3 regions of the Marinobacter sp. B-21 genome follow, and region 2 is predicted to be linked to each of the others. Evidence: predicted binding sites of a transcription regulator. Region 2 holds the regulator's gene; each other region holds the start of a gene.
What was found. The regulator FliA, encoded in region 2, starts transcription of late flagellar genes. The targets are predictions, from matches to a motif close to CTAAAGTTTNNNNNNNNNNNGCCGNTAA.
Positions count from the first base shown of each region.

Region 1: the regulator FliA is predicted to act here: its motif matches at 3,528-3,555, upstream of flgM (flagellar biosynthesis anti-sigma factor FlgM).
Region 3: the regulator FliA is predicted to act here: its motif matches at 1,688-1,715, upstream of AC13C0_RS17265 (methyl-accepting chemotaxis protein).

Region 1 is NZ_JBSXNZ010000070.1:2,690-8,176, forward strand. It holds gene AC13C0_RS09220 (MFS transporter) at 1-692, opposite strand, end outside; gene AC13C0_RS09225 (CheR family methyltransferase) at 696-1,523, opposite strand; gene AC13C0_RS09230 (chemotaxis protein CheV) at 1,561-2,490, opposite strand; gene flgA (flagellar basal body P-ring formation chaperone FlgA) at 2,692-3,393, shown strand; gene flgM (flagellar biosynthesis anti-sigma factor FlgM) at 3,616-3,942, shown strand; gene AC13C0_RS09245 (flagella synthesis protein FlgN) at 3,950-4,420, shown strand; gene AC13C0_RS09250 (cyclic di-GMP-binding domain-containing protein, MshE-related) at 4,452-5,201, opposite strand; gene AC13C0_RS09255 (peptidylprolyl isomerase) at 5,422-5,487, shown strand, end outside.
Region 2 is NZ_JBSXNZ010000088.1:324,428-329,914, forward strand. It holds gene AC13C0_RS19620 (chemotaxis protein CheA) at 1-393, opposite strand, end outside; gene AC13C0_RS19625 (protein phosphatase CheZ) at 410-1,195, opposite strand; gene cheY (chemotaxis response regulator CheY) at 1,216-1,599, opposite strand; gene AC13C0_RS19635 (RNA polymerase sigma factor FliA) at 1,762-2,505, opposite strand; gene AC13C0_RS19640 (MinD/ParA family protein) at 2,538-3,350, opposite strand; gene flhF (flagellar biosynthesis GTPase FlhF) at 3,438-4,730, opposite strand; gene flhA (flagellar biosynthesis protein FlhA) at 4,791-5,487, opposite strand, start outside.
Region 3 is NZ_JBSXNZ010000086.1:171,845-177,331, forward strand. It holds gene AC13C0_RS17255 (DUF2235 domain-containing protein) at 1-223, shown strand, start outside; gene AC13C0_RS17260 (CHAD domain-containing protein) at 297-1,649, opposite strand; gene AC13C0_RS17265 (methyl-accepting chemotaxis protein) at 1,873-3,549, shown strand; gene AC13C0_RS17270 (TRAP transporter substrate-binding protein) at 3,673-4,743, shown strand; partial or broken gene AC13C0_RS17275 (antibiotic biosynthesis monooxygenase family protein) at 4,831-5,136, shown strand; partial or broken gene AC13C0_RS17280 (thiol-disulfide oxidoreductase DCC family protein) at 5,176-5,487, shown strand, end outside.

The sequences.
Region 1 (5,487 bases), on a different contig from region 2:
GTGGCCGTCATGATGAAGCTCATCACCGCATAACCAATAGCAGCAGCGCTGATCGAGGCCCATACCAGTGGATTGGAAAGAATCTCACGCAAAGGGCGGCCACCGCCAGGATGTGTTTCCCGTACCAGTTCACCTTTTGCCCGGTAACCGGCGCCCAGTATAAGCAAGGCCGCGCTCTGCACAACCGTCAGACCAACCCAACTGATCAGAAACGGATACTGCTCAGCCGACCCACTGCCAATAGCGGCGACTTCGGGCCCTAGCCAGGCAGCAACCAACCCGCCAAGCAGCACCCGGGCTGCGGCAGAACCTGCCAGCCCCGGAGGCACAGACTCCATGGCTGCGAAACGGTATTGATGAACTACCGCCAATCCGGTGCCACCAACAACCGTCGCCAGGCACAAAAGCGAAAACAATCCGAGCCAGGATGCCAGTGCACCGAGCAATCCGGCCAGCATCCCCATGGTTGCGCCCAGCAGCATCACCCGCTTGCGGCCGAATCGTTCCATCAGCCAGGTGGCAGGCTTGATGGCCAGTACTGTCCCGACGACAACAAGACCGACAGGAAGTGTGGCGTATTCCGCTGCGGGTGCAAGCATACGGCCCTGGATGCTGCCAATGAAAACAATGAAGGGCGCTGTGCACATCGCCAGCGCCTGAGCCGCAACCAGCACCCAGACATTCATGGGCATGGTTTATTTTTTCCTGTAGATAATTCCGGGGTGGCACTGGACCATCTCGTAAAGGTGGGGCAAACCGTTAAGAGATTCAGAGGCACCAAGAACCAGATAACCTCCCGGATTAAGGGTGGCATGCATCCTGGTCAGGATGTCTTTCTTTGATTCCGCTGAGAAATAAATCAGAACGTTGCGACACATCACAATATCGAATTTGCCGAGCATGTATCGCTCCAGCAGGTTCAGCTCCTTGAACTCTACCATGGTCTTGATCTGCGGCTTGATTTGCCAGCCACCGTTCAGGGACGGCGTAAAGAACTGCTTCTGCCGCTCCGGTGATAACCCGCGACCAATGGCGATCATCTCGTATTCGCCCTTACGGGCAACCTCAAGCACGCTTTTGGAAATATCCGTTGCGGTGATTCTTACATCACGCAATTTGCCTGGCCGGAGCCTTCGGAACTCCTCCACAATCATCGCAATCGAGTAAGGTTCCTGCCCGGTTGAACAAGCGGCAGACCAGATTCGAAGCGGCTGGCTGGAATTGCGCTCGGCAAATTCGGGAAGCAGTTTCTCCTGAAGGATCCGGAACGGATGGTTATCACGGAACCACAGGGTTTCATTGGTGGTCATGGCGTCAATAACAACTTCACGCAAACCACCCCGGCCTGGCCGCTTGAGACGATCAAGGAGCTCACCGAGCGAGTTCAGGCTGTTCTCCTCGAGAATCCGGCGTAACCGGCTTTTCACCAGGTACTGCTTGTTCTCTCCCAGCAAAATCCCACAGGCATCCTGCAGGAACGACTTGAAGGCTTCATATTCCTGTGGCGTTATATCCGCTTTCATTGGATCTCTGTTCTGAGTGAATCTCTGAGCAGCTTCATCAACCCTGGTCGATGATTTCCATTACCCGCTCGGCGAGTTCGTCCGGACTGAACTTTGCCATGAAGTCGTCGGCACCGACCTTCTTGACCATGGCCTGATTAAAGACCCCACTGAGAGAGGTGTGCAGCATGATAAACATGTCGGCGAGGGCCGGATCACCCTTAAGCTTCGTCACCAGCGTATAGCCGTCCATCTCTGGCATTTCAACGTCGGAAATGATCAGGGAGAAATGATCCTTTGCCCGCGAACCGTCGGCAGTCACTTCCTTCAGGTATTGATAAGCCTGTTTGCCGTCATTCCTGGTGACGACTTCCATTCCGATAGCCGTCAGGCAACGCTCTATCTGGCGACGGGCCACGGACGAATCATCCACCACCAGGACGGGCAGGTGGCCGGGCACCCGATCGGCACTCTTGCTCAGCACGGCTTCGGTAACATCCTCACCGAGCGGAGAAACTTCTGCAAGAATCTTCTCTACATCAATGATTTCTACCAGCTTATCATCGATCTTGGTGACAGCGGTAAGGTAAACATCCCTTCCGGCACCCCTGGGCGGTGGCAGAATATCTTCCCAGTTCATGTTCATGATCCGGTCGACACCAGTAACGAGGAAGCCCTGGGTTTTACGGTTGTACTCGGTAATGATGACAAAACTGGTCGCCAGCTCTTCCTGTGGAATTCCGGGCAATCCAATGGACATGCTCAGATCAATAATCGGAATGGTTTCGCCCCGGATATGGGCGACCCCCCTGACGACGTTCCGGCTGTTGGGAATAGATGACAGCCTGGGACATTGCAAAACCTCCTTCACCTTGAAAACGTTAATGCCGTAAATCTGACGCCCTCTCAAGCGGAAAAGAAGGAGCTCAAGGCGATTCTGCCCTACCAGCTGCGTGCGCTGGTTTACGCTGTCCAATACCCCTGCCATTTTGTTTCTCCTGGCTGGCCGGCTTTCCGCCGGCATATATCTTGCTGTTCACTGAATATATCGCCGAATAATCGCCTGATCGACGGGAAACCGTCATCTCAGCGGCGGGTCAGCCAACTTAACGGCCATTTTCCCGGAACCCTTAGCATTGTTCGGGTTTTTCTGCCCTGATATTGACAAGCATAGGACAAACTCATACGTATGCGCATCACCAATTTTGCCCTACTCCTGCTAATGTCCAGCCTGAGCGGCCCATTGCTGGCCCAAACCACTGCCAAACAGATCCGGCAGGCCACCCTGGCGTTTCTGGACGACTTTGCCAACGAACAGGCCAGTGCGGGCTATACGGTTTCCTTTGAACCAGGGTCCATCGATAGCCGCCTCACCCTCGCCGGGTGCGAACGCCCCCTGAGTGTCGGGTTCAGCGGCGACCCCTGGAAGAGTACAAGCCCGTCCCTGCTGGTAGCCTGTGAGGGAAGCCGCCCCTGGCGAATGTTCGTTACGGCCTCCATCTCAATCCGTGGGCCCGCCCTGATTGCAACCCGCCCCCTGACTCGCGGTGAGCGGATTACCCCGGATCTGGTGACGCATCAGTCCGTGGAGATCAATGCCTCAAGGCGCGGAGCGATAACCGAGACCGCACAAGCGGTCGGAATGGAGGTTCGGCGATCCATAAATGCCGGCTCTTTGATCACTCCGGATATACTCTCTGCGCCGGATGCGGTAGAGCGTGGGGATCATGTTATCATTACTGCGAAAACCGGCGGATTTTCAGTGCGTTCCCGAGGTAAGGCTCTGGCCAACGCAGGCATAGGAGAGCAAGTTCTGGTCGAGAATCTGAGCTCCTCACGTACGGTAAAGGCGAACGTTGTTGCCCCCGGCCGTGTTGAGATCCAGATGTAGCCGCGCTTCGGCAGCACTTTGCCGGCACGGCAAGATTCTGCCAGGCCCGGTGACAGTAGTAGCGGGAGCAGTAGTGGTTGGGGGTGAAAAAATTTACCGGGTAAAAATATGTTAATCCGGAAGGCAAAAAGTTTCTAAAGGTTTCTGCGGTTCCGCCGTTAAGAAGACATAAACTCGAGTAAGCGCCGCAAACGTGTGCGCATCAGGCAAGCAGGTATCGATATGTCAGTTGACTTCAATGGAATTGGCCCCGGCCAGGTCAACACCCAGAGAACCACGGCCGACAAGGGCGCTGGCGCTCAGAGCAGCCAGCCGGCGACCAACGAGCAGGCAAAAACTCAGACCCGGGGAGCCCGGGGTGAAAACGTGAGCCTGAGCAGTCAGGCCAGGAATCTCAAACAGCTGGAACAGAAGCTGGGTGATTATCCTGAGATGGATGATGACCGTATTGAGCAGATCCGTTCCGCTCTCGAAAACGGGACCTACAAAATTGACGCCGAAAAACTGGCCCAGAAAATGCTTGAGATGGATGAAAGCATTTTCGGGTGAGTAAATCATGGCAGCAATCGATGATCTGAAGGCTCTTCTATCCCAGGATGTCAGCCAGCTGGACACACTCGCTGACATTCTCGGCAGGGAAAAAACCTGCCTTGCCACCTCCGATCTCCAGGCTCTGAACGAATTGACCAGAGAGAAAAACGATCTTCTCGGGGCCATTCGTGAGCGGGCAAAGCAGAAAATCCGGACGCTGGTTCAGATGGGCTATCGCCCCGAGAGCGGAGAGCCCTCCCGCTTTATTCGCAGTGCGGGCCTTTCTGAGCTTTATCAGCTCTGGCAGGAAGCGGACCAGAAACTGCGAGCCTGTCAGACCCTGAACCAGAACAACGGTCGGGTGATCACCCATCTGCAAAAACGCCTGACCCGGCTGGCCGACATTTTCCGGGGCGCCAATAGCCAGCAGAAGCTCTACGGAGCACGTGGTGAGCACACGACAGTTTCAAGCCGGACAGTGCTCGCAAGCGCCTGAAAACCGCGCTGGCCTTGGCCCATAACCGTTTCTATCGGGTGTAAATGGTCATCCGGGAGTCCGGGTGGAACCGGATATCCTGAATGGTCACGTTGCCCATTGACGCGCCCTGGCCTCCGGTAACACGGATATTGTCCATGCGGATTTCTTCAATACGTTCCGGAAAGGCCAGCATCAGCGCCCCGTCTTCCCGAACCGCGTAACGGGGCTCATCCTCCCGGTAGTGAACGCCGGAAATGGTAAGGTCTGAATCCAGGAAGTTCAGAACCGGCACGAAGATATTTGCCGTCAGTTTCATCCCCTCAATAACGTCAGCCGCCGGGCTTCCTCCCTGGCTGTCGCCACCGGCCGGATTCTCTGCCATCGCCCCGACCAGTCCGATCCGGTCTAGCAGGGTCGGATCACCCTGCCCCGATACGGCCGCCAGCTCGGTCTCGGTCAGCGGCGCAAGATTCCCTCTCTCATAGAGTTCGCCGGCTTCCAACGCCGACTGGGAGGTATCTGCACTGTTACTGGCCGCAAACGTCACCAGCGGCTGGAACGGAAGCGTAACCATGGTCACCAGGGCCGCCGCGTTACGATAGCGGGACTGGTGCTTGAGAACCCGGTGAAGTTCCTTATCCGTGATCCAACCGGCCTGAATGAGCACTTCACCGAGGCGTTGGCCGGTTTCGCGCTGAATTCTCAGGCCTTCATCCAGCTGGCCTTCAGACAGATACCCGCGATTGACAAGTAATCGCCCAAGGCGTGACTTTTCTTCAAATCCCTGGCGGATTCTCACCCAGTTTCTCCTTATTCAACAGTGAAAACCGTACAACCCTGCCCGGCGAATGTGATGCACTCATTCCTGCATCCGAAAAGGTTAGCTGATCACAATCAAATGTGCGTGGATACAGTCCCCGTTTTACAATCACGTTCTGCTAAGATCACGCACCGGAAAACAGAATTCACTGAATTGTCGCAGGAAAAGCCCCTGCGAATAACACAGAGAGCGGCCGAAAATGACAAATCTGGTAAAACCCTTGAAAAGTGTGACTCCCGTACTGTTGATACTTCTCTCTTTGCTT
Region 2 (5,487 bases):
GACCTCCGGCCGTGCCAGAGCGTCGAGCGCTGCAATCAATTCGTCGGGGGCGGGCGTCAGTTCTTCGTGGTTCCGGACCTGCTCAAACATCGCGTTGACGTTATCGAGGGCTTCCAGAACCACATCCATCAGCTCTGAATCCACCTTGCGCTTGTGATTGCGCAGGATATCGAACACGTTCTCGGCGGAATGGCAGCAATTGACCAAAGCATCAAGCTGCAGGAAGCCTGCCCCACCCTTGACAGTGTGGAAACCACGGAAGATGGCGTTGAGCAGATCACTGTCATCAGGATGTTGCTCAAGGTCTACCAACTGCTCTGACAGCTTTTCGAGTATTTCGCCGGCCTCTACCAGAAAGTCCTGCAAAATCTCGTCATCAGCATCAAACGCCATGCGTTACCCTCTCTATTCAGAAACCGAGACTGGACAACAGGTCATCCACATCGTCCTGTCCCGAGACTACATCTTCACGCTCATCGGCCTTGATCTGGGGCCCGACGCCCTTTTCCGCAGATTCTTCCTGGTCATCAATCTGGTGCACGGTGCCCGTCAGCTGATCAACATGACTGGCCATCACCACCAGACTGAGCATCTGTTCCTCAACCTCTTTCACCAGCGTGGTGACTTTCTGGATGACCTGCCCGGTGAGATCCTGGAAATCCTGGGCCAGCAGTATTTCCGAGAGATTGTTGTACATGGTGTCCGCGTCCGTGGCCATGCCAGCGAAGAACTTGTCGATCCGGCCATACAACTGGCGAAATTCTGCCGGCTGCATCTCCCTGCGGCGCAAACGTTGCCACTCGTCCCGCAAGGCTGCCGCCTCGTCTCTCAGTGCGTTGGCTACCGGCATGGTTGCCTCGACCAGATCCATGGTCCGGTTGGCCGCTTCACCGGTCATATGCACCACGTATTCGAGACGGTCAGAGGCATCTGTCATTTTTGACAGCGCTTCCTGTTGTTCAGCGTTACGGGGATCTATCTGAAAGTTCCGGATCGCTTCGTGCAGGCTTCGGGTCAGTCGCCCGACCTCCCGGTACAGACTCTGATCCCTGACTTCGCTGAGTTCATTGATCAGGGTCATGGCTTTGGCATATTCGCCGGCATTGACGCTTTCAGCCAGTTCGGTTGCCTGACGCTGGAGCTTTTCCGTCACCTCTGGTTCGAGGCCCCGATGGTTCTTTTTGCTATCGCTCATGAGAGCCATCCGACCTCTGGTTACTGGATTCTTTCAAAGATTTTCTCAATCTTTTCCTTGAGCACCGCAGCAGTAAACGGCTTGACAACATAGCCATTCACGCCTGCCTGGGCAGCGGCAACAATCTGGTCCCGCTTGGCCTCTGCGGTTACCATCAGCACCGGCAGGGTTTTCAGGTTCTCGTCAGCCCTGACGGCCTTGAGCAGATCGAAACCGGACATGCCCGGCATATTCCAGTCGGTTACCAGAAAATCATACTTTCCGCTTTTGAGCATCGGCAGCGCCGTGTTGCCGTCATCGGCTTCATCGGTATTGGTGAAGCCAAGATCGCGCAGCAGGTTCTTGATGATCCGTCGCATTGTGGAAAAGTCATCCACAATGAGAATTTTCATGTTCTTGTCCAATGGGACCTCCAGTTAGTAACACCCGGAATTCGTTTGACCTTTCGGCTCGAAGTCTAGCAGGCCGCTGTTTTAACCGCTTATTGTCTGATCTTTGCTTCGGTTGTAAAGCATCGGTTACCAAAAACTACAGACTGCTCCGCTGCAGACACACAAAGGCGGTGATCAGTTGCCCGTATCCTGGCGCCAGTCCGATAACCGTCCGCGAAGGCGCAAGGCCGCCTGGCTGTGAATCTGGCTGACCCGGCTTTCACTGACGCCGAGCACCGCGCCGATTTCCTTGAGGTTCAGCTCGTCCTGGTAATACAGGCTCAGCACCAGTTTTTCCCGCTCCGGCAGTTCCTCTATAGCCTCAGCAAGACTGCGGCGGAACGCGTCGGACGAGAGTCCTTCGAGCGGATTATCCCGTGGCTCTGTCTGTTCTATCGGCAGCTCGCCGGATTCATTGAGCTCATCGAGACTAAAAAGTCGGCCGCTGTTGGAGTCGGAGAGGTAGGAATGGTACTCGGCCAGCCCCATGCCCAGTTCTTCAGCCACTTCCAGATCCTGGGCTTCCCGGCCGAGACGATCTTCAACGGCCTTGATGGCCTGGGAAATGCGGCGGGTATTACGGTGCACAGAACGGGGAACCCAGTCGCCCTTGCGGATCTCATCCACCATGGCACCGCGAATCCGGATGCCTGCGTAGGTCTCGAAGGTTGCGCCCCTGGTGGCGCTGTAGCGTTGAGCCGCCTCGAGCAGGCCGATCATTCCGGCCTGCATCAGGTCGTCAAGCTGCACAGAGGCTGGTAGCCGGGCCATCAGATGAAGGGCAATTTTCTTGACCAGAGGCGCGTGCTCCTCAACGAGCTGGGAAGGCTTCTGCGCGCCTGACTGGTTATAGATTCCGAGGTTTTTCGCCAATGTCATGTATCCGGTTTTTTTGTTTGACTGGATCCGATTCAGACTTCGACGAGCCGCTCCACAAAGAATTCCAGATGCCCACGGGGAGAGGAAGGCAGCGGCCAGTTATCAACTTTTTCCGCCAGCGCCTTGATCGCCAGGGAAGCTTTCGCCCTGGGATAGACATCCAGCACTGCCCGCTGCCGCTGAACCGCTTTTTTCACGGCTTCATCGTAAGGCACCATGCCGACATATTGTAGTGCCACATCCAGGAAGCGCTCGGTGACCCGGGTCAGTTTTTCAAACAGGTGCCGGCCTTCCTGCTCATTTCTCACCTGATTGGCAAGAATGCGGAAACGGTTGGTGCCGTAATCACGGTTCATGAGTTTGATCAGGGCGTAGCAGTCGGTGATGGAGGTGGGCTCGTCGCACACCACCAGGAGCAGCTCCTGGGAGGCTCTCAGAAAGCTCACCACTGATTCGGAAATGCCCGCGGCGGTGTCTACGATCAGCACATCAATCTGGTCACCGAGTTCGCTGAACGCGTTGATCAGCCCGGCATGCTCCATGGGGCTGAGCTGGGTCATTCGCTGGGTACCGGAGGACGCCGGTACAATCTTGATGCCACCGGGGCCATCGACCAGAACGTCCTTGAGGTCACAGTCGCCCGCCAGCACATCCTGAAGGTTCCGGTTGGCGGTAATACCGAGCAGTACATCGATATTGGCCAGCCCGAGGTCGGCATCAAGAAGCACGACTCTCCGGCCTTTCTGTGCCAGGGCAATCCCGAGGTTAACCGACACGTTACTCTTGCCGACTCCACCTTTTCCGCCGGAAACTGCAATCACCTGTACCGGTTGTGCTTTGCTCATACTGTTTTTTGTCTCTCGCCACGTTTAGCCGGGTGCTGTCTTTTCGGACGCTCGCTGTCAGTCTGTCCGCTCTCAGCGCCCGCTCTCTCAGGCTCCTTCTGCGACCGCCTGCTGTTTCTGGAGAGTTTTAAGCCGGTCCACGGCCAGCCGCACCAGCGGAACCGCTTCCGCGTGGTGCAGGTCTTCGGGAATCTTTTGCCCGTCAGTGTAGTAGGCCACCGGCAAACCGGTTTCCATCACAAAGCCGAGAGACTCGCCAAGTGTCAGGGCCTCGTCGATCTTGGTCATCACGCAGCCCGCAAGATTTGCCATCTTATAGCAATGCCAGACGGATTTCATGATGCGCGGCTGACTGGTGGCCGAGACCACCAGATGCGTCTTGACATTGTGATGGCTGCGCGCCAGTTCGGCCAGCTGTTCCTGATAGCCTTTGTCCGCACTGGTCAGCCCGGCAGTGTCGATCAGTACCAGATGACGGTCTGACAGCTCGTCCAGAATATCATCCAGACCGTGGCTCTCGTCGACGACTCGCACCGGAACATTCAGGATGCGACCGAAGACAAACAACTGCTCGTGGGCCGCCACCCGGTAGCGGTCAGTGGTGACCAGGGCCACGGAATCGGCACCATGCCTGAGCACATACCGCGCCGCCAGCTTGCCGATGGTGGTGGTTTTTCCGGAACCGGTGGGCCCCACCAGGGCAAAGACCCCGCCCTGATCCAGCCATTCTATGCGGGAAGTCCGTACGCCGGTGCACAGCATTTTGAGGGATTGCTTCCAGCCATCCTCCAGTCGCCCGGCCTTGTGGCGGCGAGAAATTGACCCCGCCAGACCGCTACCGAGACCGAACTCCTGAAGCCGCTCGGCCAGTCTCTGCTGAACCGCATTGGCTGCCGGCACCTCAGGCTCAGGCTTACCGCCCTGCATCAGGTCCTTCAGGGAACGGATCTCCGCACGCATCTGTGCCAGTTCATCGGAATAGGCCTCCCCGGACCGGACCGGAGCCGGATCCTGATCATCAAATCCGGAACCCACCACCTCCTGAACCGCCGGGAACGACGTACCGGCATAACCGCCCCCCTGGGCGGCCCGCTTTTCCCGGACCTCTCGGATTCGATCCCGGGACCGGCCGAGTTCGTCCTCAAGACGACGGTGCTGGTCCGCCTGCATTTCAGCCAGGCGGGAGCCGTTAGTGGCTTCCTGCGCCTGGTCACCCAATCGCTGACGCGCCATGTTTTCGTCGTAGTCCAGCGCCGTCACTATTTCGACGCCGCCGTCTACCCGGCGGTTTGAAAGAATTACGGCGTCTGGCCCCATCTGTTCACTGACCTGTTTCAGCGCCTCTGCCATGGTCCTGGCAAAAAACCGTTTTACTTTCATGATGCCTCTTCCTCCACCGGCAACGCCGTGCCGGCGCCGTCCGCTCTGTCATCCGCGCCGTTACTGGCCAACGGACGCCACGATCGTGATCTGTTTGTTATCCGGTATTTCCTGGTACGAGAGCACATGCAAACGCTCTACCCCGTAGCTGGCGAATTTCGCCAGTACCGGCCGCAGGGGCCCGGAAACCAGCAAAATGGCTGGCTTACCCAGCATTTCCTGCCGCTGGACGCTCTCCTGAAGGGAGCGCTGGAGCTTTTCAACCATATTCGGCTCCAGGACCAGGCCAATGTCTTCCTGTCCGCCGGATTGTTGACTCTGCTGAAAAGATTTTAGCAATAACTGTTCCAGATCCGGATCCAGGGTAATCACCGGTATCTCCGCCTCATTGCCGCAGATGCTCTGCACGATCATCCGCCGCAACGACTGACGGGCAACGGTAGTCAGCAACTTTGGATCCTGGCTCTTCGGATGGACATTGACGATAGCCTCGGCAATGGAGCGCATGTCCCGGATCGGCACTTCTTCCCGGAGCAGGTTTTGCAGCACCTTGAGAAGCAGACTGATGGAAACGGTGGTCGGTACCAGCTCCTCGGCGAGTTTCGGTGAAATCTTCTCCAACTGGTCCAGCCACTGCTGAACTTCCTCGTGGCCCAACAATTCATGGGCGTGCTTCTGCAGCACCTGATTCAGGTGAGTAGCCACGACCGTGCTGGCGTCCACAACCGTATAGCCGAGAGTCTGGGCCTGATCCTTG
Region 3 (5,487 bases), on a different contig from region 2:
CGGCCTGGATATTGAGGAGCACCTGCCCGCCGGTATCAATCCCAGCGCCAGGGCCAGGCTGCACAACTCACGGCGCCATATTTTCCGGTTTTCAACGCCTCTGGTTCGCAACCTGAAACCGGACAATGTCGAGACCGCCATTCACCCGTCCGTGGCCGAGCGCTGGCGGTTGGATCCGGATTACCGGCCGCCAAATCTGAAGCAGATAGGGTTTGCCGGCTAGGCTGCCTTGTTATTACCTATGGCGCAGGCGCAGGCGCGTGAGCAGAGTTTCGCGGCTGAGAAACCTGGTGCTGTCATAACGGGGCTGCATCGAGTCCGCCAAGGGCCAGAATCTGTTTTCGGGCGTCCGCCTTACGATCTTCCAGGGTTTGCATGATGCCCGTGAGCGCCGCAGGGACAACCGCCGGTGCCGCCTTCCGGAAATGTTCCAGCATCTCAATCTGCACATGCAGGTCCTGGAAGCGGCCATAGAGCTGCTGCCGGGCTTTCAGGGTTTTCAGGTCGCTTTTCCAGGTTTTTGCATCCAGCTCCATCAGGTATCGGATGCGTTTGAGCTGCTTGCGCAAACGGTGGATATCCTCATCCGGCGAGGTGTGCATCAGCTCAACGGTATGCCTGTTGAAATCTTTGGTACGACGCTCCACAGCCTTTCGGATGTCTTTGGGGCTGAGTGTTCCGGCCAGTTTGTGAAATTTCCGGGAATCGATCAGGTTTTGCCAGTGGTCCATGCTGTCGTGGTAGCGTTTGCTGCCCAGGCGCTTCACCAGTTTGCTGTGGTTGCTGGCGGCTTCGCTCTCAAACCAGACCTGTAAGGCCACCTGCATTTCGCGGTTGTCGCCGCATAGCTCCGGCAGATCCTGCAGAAAGACATGCAGATCCCTTAGTGGCCCGGTGGCCTTGGCGTGGCGCTTCAGGGTTTTCACGCCCTTCGCCAGTGTCTTGTCGCCATTCACTTCCAGCACCGATTCGGCGATGGCCCGGCTGCGGCGAATGGCAATGCGGTACTGGTGCAGGAACTCGTCATCCAGGCCCAGAATGACACCCTGTTCCAGTTGCCTCAGGCGTTTTAACTGATGGTGGAGTGCGGCGGGGATGTCTCTGGCCGGGTCGTCACCATCGGTATTGGCTTTCTTTTTCTGCTTTCGTGAGAAGTGGGCGTAGCTGAAGTCCGGCGGCGTCAGCAGGGCCACGAGTTTGCCCTTACCCCGGCCAAGCTGGTGCCAGTGTTTGATCGGCAGCCGGATGTGAATAAAGCTGGCGGTCGGTAACTGCTCCGGCGATCGCTTCAGCAGCCACTGGGCCAGTTCGAGTAAGGCGGGATTATGGCCTATGAGCATAACCCGGGATTGGTCATCCCGGTGTTGCAGCCAGCAGAGCAGGCGCCGGTAGTCGAAGGTGTAGAGTTCACTGAGGGCGTGGCGTCGTCCTGGCGGGACATTGTCGGGCAACACACCGTCCAGGGTGGCCTGGGCCCGCGCGGCATCGCTGCTGACTATGCCGCCGCCGAAGGCGCCTGCAGATTGCAGCGCTTTTGCCAGTGGCGCGAGCTGGCTTTCCCCCCGGGCATTGAGCGGACGATCCCGGTCGCCCAGCCCTTCATCGGCCCAGCTGGATTTGGCATGGCGTACAAGAAATAGGTGCTTCATGGGCCTACCTTCGAAGTGGTTCTTTAGTCTAGGAATTCCTCAAGATAATCAGGTTACTGCCGATAGCTTAATTACCTGAAAATAATTTGCGAATAACAGTTTAGTCATGGAAATGGGGGCCGCGCCATGAGTTCCTGAAACCTGTCTTAACAAACCGGAACAGATCTGGCTGAAGGGTCTGTGGATAATTCGCCACAAGAACAATTCCCTGGGAGCGGGCACGATGAAATTTCTGAGTCACCTGACAATACGAACGCGTTTGCTGGCAGCTGTACTGGTGCCGGTACTGATTACGGCCGCCACCCTGGCCTGGATTACCGCAAGCCAGATTCAGGTAAACGCGGAAGAGGAAATCAAACGCCTTGAGGCCAGCCTTCTGCAAGCCCGGAAGGCCGGCCTTCAGAGCCTGATCGATGCCGCCAAAGCGGTGGTTCTGGAGGCCAAGAACGATCCGTCCCTGAGCGAAGAGCAAGCAAAAGAGGCGGCTGCAGCGCGCCTGCGCTCAATCCGTTTCGATGAAACCAACTATGTGTTCGCCTACACCCGCGATGTCTACAACCTGGCTTATGCACCGGATCCGTCCAAAGAGGGGCCAACCAACAACGCGACGCTGAAACGCCTGGTGGGTGACCTCTTCGATGCCGCCGAGAGCGATGGCTTTTACGGTTATGAATGGATGAACCCCGCCTCCGGTAACGAAGAGCCCAAGCTGTCCTATTCCACCGTCATCCCGGACTGGGACTGGATGATCGGTGCCGGCGTGTACATCACCGATATCGAACGGGAGCTGGCAGCCGCGCGGCAGGAGATGGAAAGGGGTATGTCGGCGACCCTCGGATTCATCCTGCTGGTCACCGCGATTGTTGTCGTGATCGCGCTGGTGATCGGGATCTTTGTTGGCCGGAGCGTAACCACGCCGCTGAAACGTGTCAGTAACATGATGCAGGAAATCGCCGACGGTGAAGGTGATCTTCGCCAGCGCCTGCCGGATGAGGGCAAAGATGAACTGGCCGAGCTGGGCCGACGGTTCAATGCCTTTGTGGTCAAGATCCAGAACACCATGCGGGAAGTGGGGGCTACGACCGATCAGGTGGCCTCGGCCGCGGAAGAGCTGAGCCGTGTCGCGAATGAAACCCGGGCATCGGTGCAGGAGCAGGGCTCGGAGACAGATCAGATCGCTTCCGCCATTAATGAAATGGCGGCCACGATTCAGCAGATCTCCGGCAATGCCAACGAGGTCGAGAGTGCTGCGTCAGATGCGGACCGTATGGCCCGGGAAGGCGGTGAAACCATCAGTAGTGCCCAGGGTGCGGTAAACCAGCTGTCGGAAGAGATTCAGGATACCGCGAAGATTATTGATGCGCTGGCTGAAAAATCTGACGATATCCAGCAGGTTCTGGACGTTATTCACGCGGTGACCGAGCAGACCAACCTGCTGGCCCTGAACGCCGCTATCGAGGCAGCCCGAGCCGGTGAGCATGGCCGTGGGTTCTCGGTGGTCGCCGACGAAGTACGCCAGCTTGCCAGGCGTAGTGCCGAATCCGCCGATCAGATTCGCGAGATGATTGATGGTTTCGTTACGGAATCCAAGGCATCCGTTGAACGCATGAACACATCACGGAAACGCTCGACCGAAACGGTCGAGCGGATCAATCACGCAACCGACGCCCTGAAAACGATCGAGACCTCTGTCGGCCAGATCCACGATCAGGTTACCCAGATTGCCACGGCGGCTGAGCAGCAGAGCCAGGTCGCGGAAGAGATCAACCAGAACGTGGTCCGGATTGTGGATGCCGCACAGCGCAGCGATACCGGTGTGACCCAGACCAACGAAGCCAGCCACGAACTGGCGCGCCTGGGCGAGAGCCTTCGTGAGCTGGTAGGGCAGTTCAAGGTCTGATATCTGTTCCCGGTATTTCGCTGACTGGCGGCTTCGCTGATTGGCGGAACACCGTGAGCAAGCTATGATGGAGGCGTAACAGAGATACCTGTTTTCATGCCAACAATAACGGAAGCCAACACAATGACAATCCGGAAAACACTGCTTGCGGCCGTCGCTGCTGCAGCCACCGTCTTCAGCATGTCCTCGGTTGCCGAGGAAAACTTCACTTTGCGCCTTGCGCAAACCTGGGGCCCCAATTCTCCGATTCTGGGGGAGACCGTTCAGAATATGGCGGATATGGCAGAGGCCATGTCGGCTGGCCGACTGGAAATCCGCATTGATCCGTCCAACAAGCACAAGGCGCCGTTCGGAATTTTTGATCTGGTGCGTAACGGCCAGTACGACATGGGGCATACCGCGTCCTATTACTACAAGGGCACGATCCCCAATGCCATGTACTTCACCACCATCCCGTTCGGGCTGATTGCACCTGAAATGTACGCTTGGTTCTATTATGGTGGCGGCATGGAACTCATGCAGAAAGTCTATGAACCCTATGGACTGTTGTCGTTCCCGGGCGGCAACACCGGTAACCAGATGGGGGGCTGGTTCCGCAAGGAGATCAACTCCCTGGAGGACCTGAAGGGTATCAAGATGCGCACTCCGGGCTTTGCCGGCGAGGTGATGTCTGAGCTCGGCGTTGCGGTGACCAATATTCCCCCGGGCGAGCTCTACAGCGCCCTGGAGCGCGGCACCATTGATGCGGTGGAGTGGGTTGGCCCGGCTCTGGATTTCCAGATGGGCTTCCACCAGATCGCCAAGTACTACTACTCCGGCTGGCAGGAGCCGGGTGCGGAAGTTCAGTTCCTGATTAACCAGAAAACCTGGAACAAGCTGCCGAAAGATCTTCAGGAGATCCTGAGAGTCGCCATGCGCACTGCAGCTTACGACATGTATATCCAGAGCACCCATGAAAGCGGTGTGGCCTGGGATCGCATGAAGGAAAACTACCCTGATGTCACCCACAAGGTGTTCCCACCGGAAGTCATCGAGGCCCTGCGCCGTACAACGAACCGGCTGCTGGCGGAGGCCGCCGAGAAGGATGAGCTGGCCAGGGAAATCATTGAGTCACAGCGCGGCTATCTCAAGCAGGTGCGCCAGTGGACCAATATTTCAGACAAGGCATACCTGAACAGCGTCGCTGAAGACTGAGTCTGACAGGCTGCTGGGGGCCTCCCGGCCTTGGTTTTCGGTGGAGAATCTCCTGAGTCAGGAAAAGCCACGAAGCCGGGAGGTCCTATGAAGTTCATTTTCGAAGTGCATGTCCGGGAAGGTCACACCGCTGAGGAATACGCGGACGCCTGGGTCCGGGCCAGTAAAATCATCCAGCAGGCACCGGGTGCCCGGGGCACTGAGCTGCACCGCAAGATCGGCGCCCCCAATACCCTGATTGCGATTGCATCCTGGGAAAGCAAAAAACAGCGGGACGTCATGGAGAAGCAACATGATCCGGACGTGGCAGCCATCATTCGCAGCGCAGCGCCGTTTGTGGAGATCAGGCCCATTGGTGAGTTCGAGGACCCGGAATGGGTTGTGATGCCCCCCGTGACAGAATCAGGCAACATCATCCGCGTTTTCTATGACGGCGCCTGCCCCGGTTGCCGGCGAGACCGGCGCCGGTATGAACGCCTGGCGGGCCGTGCCGCGGATCAGGTGGAATGGGTCGACATTACCGGGCGGGATGAGGAACTGAAGGCCAAAGGGATCGATCCGAAAACGGCGCTTCAGGAACTGCATGTGGAGGACCAGTACGGTGGTATCCACAGTGAGCTGGACGCCTATGTTCTGTTAATGTCCCGGGCGCCAATACTCAAACCCCTGGCCTGGCTGATCAGTCTGCCGTTGGTTCGACCGCTACTGCGCCGGCTCTATCATCGCATGGTCACAAGGCGTCTT